Regions from separate parts of the Streptomyces sp. NPDC003697 genome, predicted to be linked through region 1. Evidence: riboswitches for the same ligand, from Rfam matches in the RefSeq annotation. Region 1 holds a riboswitch; each other region holds the start of a gene.
What was found. A riboswitch is a leader RNA that binds a small molecule or an ion and turns the genes downstream of it on or off. The one in region 1 is predicted to bind cobalamin.
Positions count from the first base shown of each region.

Region 2: it holds a riboswitch for cobalamin, as region 1 does, so the genes downstream of both, ACWDNY_RS08765 (ribonucleoside-diphosphate reductase subunit alpha) here and ACWDNY_RS09790 (HoxN/HupN/NixA family nickel/cobalt transporter) in region 1, are expected to answer to the same signal.
Region 3: it holds a riboswitch for cobalamin, as region 1 does, so the genes downstream of both, ACWDNY_RS01865 (cobalamin biosynthesis protein) here and ACWDNY_RS09790 (HoxN/HupN/NixA family nickel/cobalt transporter) in region 1, are expected to answer to the same signal.

Region 1 covers NZ_JBSFNN010000017.1:31,095-35,351, reverse strand. The annotation lists gene ACWDNY_RS09800 (glycoside hydrolase family 13 protein) at 1-1,229, opposite strand, end outside; gene ACWDNY_RS09795 (ArsR/SmtB family transcription factor) at 1,420-1,779, opposite strand; cobalamin riboswitch at 1,860-2,064, shown strand; gene ACWDNY_RS09790 (HoxN/HupN/NixA family nickel/cobalt transporter) at 2,063-3,196, shown strand; gene ACWDNY_RS09785 (hypothetical protein) at 3,371-4,144, shown strand.
Region 2 covers NZ_JBSFNN010000015.1:21,164-25,420, reverse strand. The annotation lists gene mctP (monocarboxylate uptake permease MctP) at 1-1,209, shown strand, start outside; cobalamin riboswitch at 1,544-1,692, shown strand; gene ACWDNY_RS08765 (ribonucleoside-diphosphate reductase subunit alpha) at 1,817-4,207, shown strand.
Region 3 covers NZ_JBSFNN010000003.1:53,259-57,515, forward strand. The annotation lists gene ACWDNY_RS01850 (class II aldolase/adducin family protein) at 1-238, opposite strand, end outside; gene ACWDNY_RS01855 (anion permease) at 580-1,812, shown strand; gene ACWDNY_RS01860 (hypothetical protein) at 1,841-2,062, shown strand; cobalamin riboswitch at 2,212-2,352, shown strand; gene ACWDNY_RS01865 (cobalamin biosynthesis protein) at 2,454-3,428, shown strand; gene ACWDNY_RS01870 (cobyric acid synthase) at 3,425-4,257, shown strand, end outside.

The DNA.
Region 1 (4,257 bases):
AGGCCGAGTTCCTCGCCCTGGTAGACGTAGGCCGAACCGGGCAGCGCCAGCATCAGCAGCGTCGCCGCCCTGGCCCGCCGCAGCCCGGCCGCCTCGTCGACCGCCGGGGCCCGGCCGCCGGACAGCAGCCAGGCGTTGCCGTCCGTGCCGGGCGGCAGCATCAGCCGGGAGGCGTGGCGGACCACGTCGTGGTTGGACAGCACCCAGGTGGCCGGCGCGCCGGCGGCCCGGGCGCCGGCCAGCGACTCGGTGATCACCTCGCGCAGCTCGCCGGCGTCCCAGCCGGTGTTCAGGTACTCGAAGTTGAAGGCCTGGCCGAGTTCGTCCGGACGGGCGTACAGGGCGCGCCGGTCACCCGGCACCCAGGCCTCGGCGACGGCCGCTCGGGGCGGGCTGTAGGCGTCGAAGATCTTGCGCCAGTCGCGGTAGATCTCGTGCACCTCGTCCCGGTCGTAGTAGGGGTGGCTCCCGGCCTCCACGCCGAGCAGGGCGTCCTCGCCGGCGGCGCCGACGTTCCCGACGTCGCGCAGCGGCTCGTCGAGGTCCTTGGCGAGGGCGTGCGCCACGTCGACGCGGAAGCCGTCGACTCCGCGGTCGGCCCAGAACCTGAGCGTGGTGCGGAAGTCCGCGCGCACCTCCTCGTTCCCCCAGTTGAAGTCGGGTTGCTGCGGGGCGAACAGGTGCAGGTACCACTGGCCGTCCGGCACCCGCTGCCAGGCGCTGCCGCCGAAGACGGACTGCCAGTCGGTGGGCGGGAGCTCGCCGTGCGCCCCGCGCCCGTCGCGGAAGACGTACCGCTCGCGGGCGGGCGAGCCGGGGCCGGCGCTCAGCGCCTCCTGGAACCAGGGGTGCCGGTCGGAGGAGTGGTTGGGGACCACGTCGACGATCATCTTCAGGCCCAGCCGGTGCGCCTCGGCGACCATGGCGTCGAAGTCGTCGAGCGTGCCCAGCCGGGGGTCCACGTCGCGGTGGTCGGCGACGTCGTAGCCGCCGTCGGCCAGCTCGGAGGGGTAGAAGGGGCTGAGCCACACGGCGTCGACGCCGAGGGCGGCCAGGTGGGTCAGGCGCTGGGTGACGCCGCGGATGTCGCCGAGCCCGTCGCCGTCCGCGTCGGCGAAGCTGCGGGGGTAGACCTGGTAGACGACGGCCTGCCGCCACCAGTCCGGGCTCCTGGACGACAGGTCGGGCGTCGACTCCTGCGGGGCGGTGCGGCTCGAGCGGACGGTCACGCGGCCTCCTCTTCGGCGGTGACGGCTTCGGGTCGAAAGCAGCGACTATGACACCTCTGTCCACTTCGCCGGAAAGTGAACACCTTCTGCTCCGCCCGGGCCGCCGAGCGCCGGGGCGCACGCCCGCCGGCCGCTGTCCGCCGTCCTCAGCCGGCGCCCGCCATCAGCCGCTGCCCGGCACCCGCCGCCGTCAGCCGGCGCCCGCCGCGCAGTGGGACAGCAGCGCGGCCACGTCCGGGGCGACCACCCGGTAACGCACCACCCGGCCCTCCTTCTCGCCCGACACGACCCCGGCCGCCCGCAGCAGCCGCAGGGCCTGGGAGACGGCGGGGTCGTTCATGCCCGTGGCGATCGCGAGATCGGACACGGCCAGCGGCCCCGTGCGGTGCAGGGCCAGCAGGAGCGCGAGCCGCTTGGGGTCGCTGAGCAGGGAGAAGCGGTCGGCCCAGGCGCGGACGTGCCCGGCGTCGCCGATGGCGGCGACGGCGTCGCACACCCGGTGGCCGTCGATCGTGCGGCGGTCCGCGCGGTCCGCGGGGACGAGATGCATGCCGTCATCCTCGCAGGTGCCCGGATGTGATCTTCCATACCTGCGCAGATGCGCAGCTATGCAGGGCACCGCTTACGGCCCTACGGTGGGCGCGCCGTGGTGTTCGGGAAGCCGGTGACGGCCCGTCAGGGCCCATGCCGGAGCGGCCCTCGCCACTGTGATCAGGGAGTTGCCGGTCCACGTCCCCCAGGGGGACAGCCACTGGCCGTCGCGGGACGGCCGGGAAGGCGGACCGGCGACGCACGACCTGTAAGCCAGGAGACCGGCCACGGCAGCTCACGAAGTGATCCACGAGGTGCTGGAGCGTGATGACCGGATGACCCTGCCCGACCCTGCCCGCAACCCGGCGGCCTTCGCCTGGCGGCGTCAGGACACCCTGAGGACCGCCGGCCTGATGGCGGCGATAGCAGCACTGCACGTCGTCGCCTTCGGGATCCTCCTCCTTCTCGTCGTACCCGGCCACTACGAGGTCGGGTCCAAGGCCTTCGGCCTCGGCCTCGGCGTCACCGCCTACACCCTCGGGGTGCGGCACGCCTTCGACGCCGACCACATCGCCGCGATCGACAACACCACCCGCAAGCTGATGGCCGACGGCAGACGGCCGGTGTCGGTCGGCTTCTGGTTCGCCCTCGGCCACTCCAGCGTCGTCGTGGTGCTCGCCGTGATGATCGCCGGCGGCACCCGGCTCGCCGGGCGGGTGATGAGCGAGGAGTCGCACACGCACCAGGCGCTCGGCCTCATGGGGACGACGATCGCGGGCACGTTCCTCTACCTCATCGCCGCCCTGAACCTGGTCGCCCTGGCCGGCATCCTCAGGGTCTTCCGGTCGATGCGCGCCGGCACGTACGACGAGAGCGAACTGGAACGGCACCTGGACTCCCGCGGTTTCGTCAACCGCTTCCTCGGGCGTCTCACCCGGTCGATCTCCCGTCCGGGCCAGATGTACCCGCTGGGCTTCCTCTTCGGCCTCGGGTTCGAGACGGCCACCGAGGTCACGCTGATGGTGATGGCGGGCTCGGGCGCGGCCGCCGGGCTGCCCTGGTACGCGATCCTGTGCCTGCCGCTGCTGTTCACCGCGGGGATGTGCCTGTTCGACACCCTCGACGGCACCTTCATGAACGTCGCCTACCAGTGGGCCTTCTCGCACCCCGTCCGCAAGGTCTACTACAACCTCACCATCACCGGCCTGTCCATCGCCGTCGCCTTCTTCGTCGGCACGATCGAGCTCGTCGGCGTCGTGCACGACCGGTTCGACCTGCGGGACGACGTGACCGGCTGGATCGCCGGGGTCGACCTGGACAGCGTCGGCTACGTCATCGTCGGCCTGTTCGTCGCGGTGTGGGCGGCGGCACTGGCGTACTGGAAGGTGGCGCGCGTCGAGCAGCGGTGGACGGTGCCGGCGGCCGACACGCGGTAGGCGCTGCCGTCATCGTGACGCCGGGGCGGGGCCGGCCGGGGGCCGGGACTGTCGTCCGGTCGGGCGCCCGTGGGCCGCCGTTCCCGGGTCGAACGGCGCGGCGCGCTGGTGAGCGGGGCGCCTCGGTGGTGCCGTGAGAGACGACCAGTTCCCCGGGCACCTCTGGAGGCATCCGTGATCCGTCCCCCGGCCCGCTCCCTGAGCGTCCCCGCCCTGACCGCGGCCGTCCTGCTGACCGCGGCCGCCTGTTCCGCAGGAGTCCCCGGACCCCGCGTCGCCGCCTCGTCGTCGGCCGACGTGTCCGCGGCGGGGCGACTGCCGGCCGCCTCGCCCCCGCTCACGCAGACCCAGGCGCAGGCCGCGCTGATCACCGACGCCGATCTCGGGAAGCCGTGGGCGCCGACGCAGGGCGCCGCGACCTGGCGGGACGGCCTGCTCAAGGCCCGGACCGCCACCCGCGACTGCCAGCAGCTCCTCGACGCCCTCTACGCCGACGAGCTGCTCGGCACGCCGAAAGGCACCCACTCGGTGGTCGCCTTCGACCAGACGGACACCGAGGCGCAGCTGCGCTACCAGGTCCTCGCGCTGCGCCCGGCCGACGTCGACCGGACCCTGGCCTGGCTCGGGACGCTGCCCCGCACGTGCGCGAACTTCACCGCGAGGACCACACGGAACGGCGTGCAGGACGTACAGGTCTTCGAGCAGACGCTGCCCTACTTCGGGGACGCGTGCAAGGGCCTGGTGGTGAGGGTGACCGACGACGACCCGGGCGCCGACGAGACGACCACGCTCGTCCTGGACGTGGCCGCCGTACGCGTCGGCGATGACGCGATCACCGTCACCAACGGCGGCACCGGCGCCGTGTCGGCCGAGTCCACCCAGCAGGCGCTCCAGCGGGGCGTGGACCGGCTGGCGAAGGTCCACCGCCAAGGCCGCGCGAGCGCGTGAGCGGTACGTGGGGCGCGGCGGGCCGCACCCGGGTTACCACGGCTCGGGGGAGGCGGACCTGCACCGGCGCCGCGCCCAGCGCCGACGCACGACACCGGACACGCCCGCCTCCC
Region 2 (4,257 bases), on a different contig from region 1:
ATGCCCTACATCGCGCTCCAGCTCGTCGGCATCCAGGCCGTCCTGGACGTGATGGGCGTCGGCGGCGGCGAGAACACCAACTGGTTCGTCAAGGACCTGCCCCTGCTGCTCGCCTTCGGCGTGCTGGCGGCGTACACGTACTCGTCGGGTCTGCGCGCGCCCGCGCTGATCGCGTTCGTGAAGGACACGCTGATCTACATCGTGATCGCGGTCGCGATCATCTACATCCCGATCAAGCTGGGCGGGTTCGACGACATCTTCGCCAAGGCGGGCGACGCCTTCGCGCAGACCAACCCGGCCACGGGCAAGCCGCGGGGCGCCCTGGCCCCCGCCGAGGCCGGCCAGTGGACGTACGCCACACTGGCCCTGGGGTCCGCGCTGGCGCTGTTCATGTACCCGCACTCGATCACCGCGACGCTGTCCTCGCGCAGCCGTGAGGTGATCCGCCGCAATACCACCATCCTGCCGCTGTACTCGCTGATGCTCGGTCTGCTGGGGCTGCTGGGCTTCATGGCGATCGCGGCCGGCATCAAGGTGCAGAACGGGCAGCTGGCCATCCCGCAGCTGTTCGAGAACATGTTCCCGGACTGGTTCGCGGGCGTGGCCTTCGCGGCGATCGGCATCGGCGCGCTGGTGCCGGCGGCCATCATGTCGATCGCGGCCGCGAACCTGTTCACCCGCAACATCTACAAGGACTTCATCAAGCCGGACGCCACGCCGAAGGAGGAGACGCGGGTCTCCAAGATCGTGTCGCTGCTGGTGAAGGTGGGCGCCCTGGTCTTCGTCCTGACCATGGACAAGACGGTGGCCATCAACTTCCAGCTGCTCGGCGGCATCTGGATCCTGCAGACCTTCCCGGCGCTGGTCGGCGGCCTGTTCACCCGCTGGTTCCACCGCTGGGCGCTGCTCGCGGGCTGGGCGGTCGGCATGGTCTACGGCACGATCGCCGCCTACGGCGTGGCCTCTCCGACGCAGAAGCACTTCGGCGGCTCGGCGGAGGAGATCCCGGGGATCGGGGAGATCGGCTACATCGGTCTCACGGCCTTCGTGCTCAACGTCCTCGTCACGGTCGTGCTGACCTTCGCGCTGAAGGCGGTGAAGGCTCCGGAGGGTGTCGACCAGACCCGGCCGGAGGACTACACGGCGGACGCGGGAGACCCGGGCGTGGAGGTGGAGCTGCCGCCGGCCACGGCCGGAGCCGCGCACTGACCCGCCACGGCATGGAGCGGGCGGCCTCCTGAGCCGCCCGGGCGCCTCGGGCCGCCGGAGAGATCCGGCGGCCCGTTGCCGTATCCGTCCGGCAGAACCGGGCTGCGGGCCTCGCGGCAGCCTCGGCCCGGGCATCGTGCGAGCCGGGGCCCGGGCATCCCGGGAGGCCCGGACCCGGCGACCGTGGCAGCCGGTGCGGGACGCCGAGGGCACCCCACCGTCCACCCACGCGCTGACGCTCCGGCACATCCCTGGGCGGTTGCGGTCACCGCAGGCACGGCGGGCAACCGCGACACAACATATGGGGGCGTCTTCCTCGCCCGGCACCAGATGTATGCTCATGCTCGCTGTCGCCGCAGGGGAATCCGGTGCGAATCCGGAACTGTCCCGCAACGGTGTACTCGCGCGTGCCCACCCATGTCCTCATCCATGCGGGCCCGTACGAGCGTCAGTCCGAGGACCTGCCGACAGTGCGCCCGGCCGTCCGGTCCGGGTGCCCTGACGTCCGGGCCTCGTGGGATGGGCCGGTGGACGCGACGCCCGCGTGCGTTCGTGTGCTGCCCCCTGCCCTCGGCGAGGCCCCGTGCCGAGCGAGGATGTGCCCCACGTGACCATCGCACCAGCCGGTCCGGCCGCAGCGACACCGTCCGACACCGAGACCGACGGCCCCGGTGCCGCGCTGCTGCGGACCCTGACGGAGCTGACCGCCGACCTGCCCGACGCCGACCCCGGCCGGGTCGCGGCCGCCGCGCTGCGCGGCCGGTCCGCGCGCACGGCCCCCGAGCTCACCGTGGAGCTGCGCGAGCTGGCGACGGAGGCCGCCGCCGGCCTGATCTCCGAGGACCCCGCCTACTCGAAGTTGGCCGCCCGTCTGCTGGCCGTGGGCATCCGCGCCGAGGCCGCCTCCCAGCAGGTCACGTCCTTCACCGACTCCGTCGCCGTCGGCCACCGGGAGGGGCTGATCGCCGACCGGACCGCCGCGTTCGTGCGCCTGCACGGCGAACGCCTCGACGCCCTGGCCGACCCGGCCGCCGACGACCGCTTCGGCTACTTCGGCCTGCGCACCCTGCACAGCCGCTATCTGCTGCGGCACCCGATCACCCGCAAGGTGATCGAGACACCCCAGCACTTCATGCTGCGCGTCGCCGCCGGTCTCGCCGAGGACGACACCCCGCGGTCGGTCGACGAAGTGGCCGCGCTCCACGGGCTGATGAGCCGCCTGGACTACCTGCCCTCCTCCCCCACGCTGTTCAACTCCGGCACACGGCACCCGCAGATGTCGTCGTGCTACCTGCTGGACTCCCCCGTGGACGAGCTGGACTCGATCTACGAGCGCTACCACCAGGTCGCGCGCCTGTCCAAGCACGCCGGCGGCATCGGCATCTCCTACTCCCGCGTGCGCGCCCGGGGTTCGCTGATCCGCGGCACCAACGGCCACTCCAACGGCATCGTGCCGTTCCTGAAGACGCTGGACGCCTCGGTCGCCGCCGTGAACCAGGGCGGCCGGCGCAAGGGGGCCGCCGCGGTCTACCTCGAGACCTGGCACTCCGACATCGAGGAGTTCCTGGAACTGCGCGACAACACCGGCGAGGACGCCCGGCGCACGCACAACCTCAACCTGGCGCACTGGATCCCCGACGAGTTCATGCGCCGGGTCGCCGCCGACGGGCAGTGGTCGCTGTTCTCGCCGTCGGACGTCCCGGACCTGGTGGACCTGTGGGGCGAGGAGTTCGACACCGCCTACCGTGCGGCCGAGGCCGCCGGGCTGGCCAGGAGGACCCTGCCGGCCCGTGACCTGTACGGCCGCATGATGCGCACCCTGGCGCAGACCGGCAACGGCTGGATGACCTTCAAGGACGCCGCCAACCGCACCGCCAACCAGACGGCCGAGCCGGGGCACGTCATCCACTCCTCCAACCTCTGCACGGAGATCCTGGAGGTCACCGACGACGGGGAGACGGCGGTGTGCAACCTGGGGTCGGTGAACCTCGGCGCGTTCGTCGACACGGAGGCAGGCGACCTCGACTGGGAGCGGCTGGACGAGACCGTCCGGACCGCCGTGACCTTCCTGGACCGGGTCGTCGACATCAACTTCTACCCGACCGCGCAGGCGGCCCGGTCCAACGCCCGGTGGCGTCCGGTGGGCCTGGGCGCCATGGGGCTGCAGGACGTCTTCTTCAAACTGCGTCTGCCGTTCGACTCCCCCGAGGCGCGGGCGCTGTCCACCCGTATCGCCGAGCGCGTCATGCTCGCCGCCTACGAGGCGTCCGCCGACCTCGCCGAGCGCAACGGCCCGCTGCCGGCCTGGGCGCGCACCCGTGCCGCCCGCGGCGTCCTCCACCCCGACCACTACGGCGTGGAGTTCACCTGGCCGGAGCGCTGGGCGGCGCTGCGGGAGCGGATCGCGGCCGTCGGGATGCGCAACGCGCTGCTGCTCGCCATCGCGCCGACCGCGACCATCGCGTCGATCGCCGGTGCCTACGAGTGCGTCGAGCCGCAGGTCTCCAACCTCTTCAAGCGCGAAACCCTCTCCGGGGAGTTCCTCCAGGTCAACTCCTACCTGGTGCAGGACCTGAAGGACCTCGGCGTGTGGGACGCCCGCACCCGGGAGGCGCTGCGCGAGGCGAACGGCTCGGTGCGGGACTTCGGCTGGATCCCCGAGGACGTCCGCCGGCTGTACCGCACGGCGTGGGAGATCCCGCAGCGCGGCCTGATCGACATGGCCGCGGCGCGCACGCCGTTCCTGGACCAGGCCCAGTCGCTGAACCTGTTCATGGAGACGCCGACCATCGGCAAGCTCTCCTCGATGTACGCCTACGCGTGGAAGCAGGGTCTGAAGACCACGTACTACCTGCGCTCCCGCCCGGCGACCAGGATCGCCCGCGCCGCCGGGGCGCAGGCGCGCAGCCAGGCTCCCGTCCCCGCGCAGCAGGTCGCCGGCCCCGACGCGGTCGCCTGCTCGCTGGAGAACCCCGAGTCCTGCGACGCCTGCCAGTGACCACCCGCAGCCACCCGGCACCCACCCCGTTTGGAGGACGGCGCCCCGCG
Region 3 (4,257 bases), on a different contig from region 1:
CCTCCGGTGTGAGGCGGTCGTACGGCACGCCCGACGGCGTGACCAGGACGGTGTCCCCGACGCGCACCGAGACGTTGCCGGAGGTGCCGACGACCAGCCCCTCGGCGACCGTGCGGCGGGCCGTCGCGACCAGTGCCTCCCAGGCCCGTGCCTCCTCCTCGCGCACGCCGCGACTGTGCCCCGCGTCCCCGCCGGCGCCCCGTGCCTCCGGCCGATCGTGGCCTCGCTGTCCGTCCATGCCGCGATCCTGCCAGCCGGTGTCGGGGCGCGGGTGCCGGCCCGCGTGACCGGGGCCGGAGCCCGCGCTCGGGCCCTCACCTCAGCCTCCGGTTCATTTCGGGCGATAACCGTGAATTCGACGCGACAGCGCCATGTGGCCTTAATCTCACCCAAGCGCCGACGAAAGTGGCCGCAGGCCTCGCCCCTCGGCCTGCCGCCCGGAAAACACGGCGCCGTGACGGCGGGACGGAACGCCGGACCCCTCTTCGGGACACTCCGGCGACCGGCCCAGTTCATCTTCCGTTCACTCACGTTACGTACGTTCGACCAGCCAACGACCTCGAACGATTGCCTGGGTAAATGGAAAGCTTCTCGCTGATCCTCGCGATTGTGGTGGTAACCGCACTCGCGTTCGATTTCACGAACGGTTTCCACGACACCGCCAACGCGATGGCCACGACCATCTCGACCGGCGCGCTCAAGCCCAAGGTCGCGGTGGCCATGTCCGCCGCGCTCAACCTTGTCGGCGCCTTCCTCTCGGTGGAGGTCGCCAACACGATCTCCAAGGGTCTCGTCGACGAGACCGGCATCCGTCCCGAGGTCATCTTCGCCGCCCTGGTCGGCGCGATCCTCTGGAACCTGCTGACCTGGCTCGTCGGTCTCCCCTCCAGCTCCTCCCACGCCCTCATGGGCGGTCTGATCGGCGCGACCGTCGCCTCGGCCGGTTTCACCGCCGTCCACGGCGGCGTACTGGTCACCAAGGTGCTGCTCCCGGCCGTGGCCGCCCCGGTCGTCGCGGGGGTCGCGGCGATGGTCGCGACCCGCCTGTCGTACGCGGCGGGCTCGAAGGCGGGCGGCAGGGCCGCCGAGAAGGGCCACCGGGCCGGCCAGATCGCCTCCGCGGGCCTGGTCTCGCTGGCGCACGGCACCAACGACGCCCAGAAGACGATGGGCATCATCACCCTGGCCCTGGTGACCGGCGGGGCCGTCGCCCCCGGCTCCAACCCTCCCACCTGGGTCATCCTCTCCGCGGGCCTCGCCATCGCGCTCGGCACCTACATCGGCGGCTGGCGCATCATCCGCACCATGGGCAAGGGCCTGACCGACCTGGAGCCGCAGCAGGGCTTCGCCGCCCAGACCAGCGCGGCCACCGCCATCCTGGCCTCTTCCCACCTCGGCTTCTCCCTGTCCACCACGCACGTCGTGTCCGGCTCGGTGATGGGCGCGGGCCTGGGCCGCAAGGGCGGCGTGGTGCGCTGGTCGACCGCGACGCGCATGCTCGCCGCCTGGGCGCTGACCCTGCCGGCCGCTGCGCTGGTCGGCGCCGGCGCGGAGGCCGTGACCCGCCTCGGCGCCTGGGGCACCGCGCTCGTCGCCGTCTTCCTGGTGGCCTCGAGCGCCGCGATCTGGAAGATCTCCCGCCGTGAGGTCGTCGACCACAGCAACGTCAACCACGTCGAGGAGCCGGCCGGTGTGGTGACCACCGCCATGGCCGTCGTGATCCCGCCGCCGACCGACGCGGCGATCGCCGAGGAACGGGCCGTCATCCCGGCCCCCGCCGCCGAGCCCGCGAAGCCGCCGGCCGCCGTCTGAGCCCGCTCACCGCAGAAGGAAGAGAACGATGAAGATCGACTGGGCGGCCATCGGTTCCGTCTTCGGCGTCAGCCTCGGCGTCACCGTGGGCCTGGTGGTCCTGTTCACCCTGGGCATCAGCGCTCTCACCCACCGGGAGCGGGCCGCCGCGGGCGGCGGCTCCGGCGCCCTGGCGCTCACCGGCGCCTCCGTCTGCTTCGCCGCCTGCGCGGCGGCGGTGGCGTACGGGATCTCCCTGATCGTGGCCTGACGGGCCGCGCCGGGAACCACCGGCGGGGTGCGGGACGGTGGTCCGTCCCGCACCCCGCTTTTTTCGTACACAGTCTGCAACTCTCCGCCGGACACCCGTGTGTGGGCCTCGGCACACTGCGCCCTCGCAGGTCAGCGGCAGGTTGACGGGTGTTCGCGGACCGTGGTGGACTTCCCGGGCCAACTACGGCGGCAGGAGAGGAAGCCCGGTGCGAATCCGGCGCGGTCCCGCCACTGTGACCGGGGAACGACTCCCCGGGAGCCAGGAACTCTCACCGCCGGTCTCGTCGAACCAGGGCGTGGACACCCTGAGTGAGGACCTATCGCGATGCGCGGCTGCCGACCGAGGTTGACCACCGGCGTACCGACCGACCCCGCGGCCGGCTGAACCGATGGGTGCCGATCGCGTCTTCGCGTACGGCGCCGCCACCGGCCTCCTCGGCGACCTGCTCCTCGGCGATCCGCGCCGCGGGCACCCGGTCGCCGTGTTCGGGCGGGTCGCCGGCGCCGTCGAACGGACCCTGTGGCGTGACGACCGGGTGCGGGGTGCCCTGCACACCGCCGTCTGCGTCGGCGGCGCCCTGTCGCTGGCGGGGCTCGCCGCGTCCGCCGCGCGTCCCTCCCGTACCGCGTCCGTCGCCCTGACCGCCGCCGCCACCTGGGCCGTCGTCGGGGGGACGTCGCTGGCGCGGGAGGCCCGGGTGATCGGGCGCGCGCTCCGGGCCGGCGACCTCGACGCCGCCCGGGCGCGGCTGCCGCACCTGTGCGGGCGCGACCCGCAGGCCCTGGACGCCGACGGGATCGCCCGCGCCGTCGTTGAGTCCGTCGCCGAGAACACCTCCGACGCGGTGGTGGGGGCGCTGGTGTGGGGCGCCGTCGCCGGTGTGCCCGGGCTGGTGGGATTCCGCGCCGTCAACACCCTGGACGCGATGGTCGGGCACAGGTCGCCGCGCTACCGGCGCTTCGGCTGGGCCTCGGCGCGGCTCGACGACCTGGCCGGGTGGCCGGGGGCGCGGCTCACCGCCGCCCTCGCTGCCGCGGCGGGAGCGGACCCGCGGGGCGCCGTGCGCGCCTGGCGCGCCGACGCCGCCAAGCACCCCAGCCCCAACGCCGGGCCCGTGGAGGCGTCGTTCGCGGGGGCACTGGGGGTGCGGCTGGGCGGGCGGCTCTCCTACGGGGGGCGTGTGGAGGACCGGCCCGTGCTCAACGCGCGCGGGCGCGCCGTCCGGGTGGGTGACATCGACCGGGCCGTACGGCTGTCACGGCGGGTGAGCTGGCTCGCCCTCGGCGTGTGCGCGGCCGGCCGGATCGTGGCGGACGGGCGGCCCCGGATCGGCCGCCCCAGGCGGAAGGGACGGACGTCATGAGCGGCGGACTGCTCGTCGCGGGAACCACCTCCGACGCCGGCAAGAGCGTCGTCACCGCCGGGATCTGCCGGTGGCTGGTGCGGCAGGGGGTGAAGGTCGCGCCCTTCAAGGCGCAGAACATGTCGCTCAACTCGTTCGTGACGCGCGAGGGCGCCGAGATCGGGCGTGCGCAGGCCATGCAGGCCCAGGCCTGCCGCGTCGAGCCGACCGCGCTGATGAACCCGGTGCTGCTCAAGCCGGGCGGCGAGCAGAGCAGCCAGGTCGTGCTGCTCGGCAAGCCGGTGGGCGAGCTGAGCGCGCGCGGCTACCACGGCGGCCGGCAGCAGCGGTTGCTGGGCACCGTGCTGGACTGCCTGGCACAGCTGCGGGACACCTACGACGCGGTGATCTGCGAGGGGGCCGGCAGCCCCGCCGAGATCAACCTGCGGCGCACCGACATCGTGAACATGGGCGTCGCGCGCCATGCCCGGCTGCCCGTGCTGGTGGTCGGCGACATCGACCGCGGCGGTGTGTTCGCGTCCTTCTTCGGCACCGTCGCGCTGCTCTCGCCCGAGGACCAGGAGTTGGTCGCCGGGTTCCTCGTCAACAAGTTCCGCGGCGACGTCTCCCTGCTGCAGCCGGGCCTGGACATGCTGCACGGGCTCACCGGCCGGCGCACCTACGGCGTCCTGCCGTTCCGGCACGGGCTCGGCATCGACGAGGAGGACGGCCTGGGGGCGCCGCCCACCGGTGGCCGGGGGAAGCCGCCCGCGCGGGGCGCGGGACCCGGGCCGGCCGGCCCCGTCGGCGAGGACGTCCTGCGGGTGGCCGTCTGCGCCGTCCCCCTCAT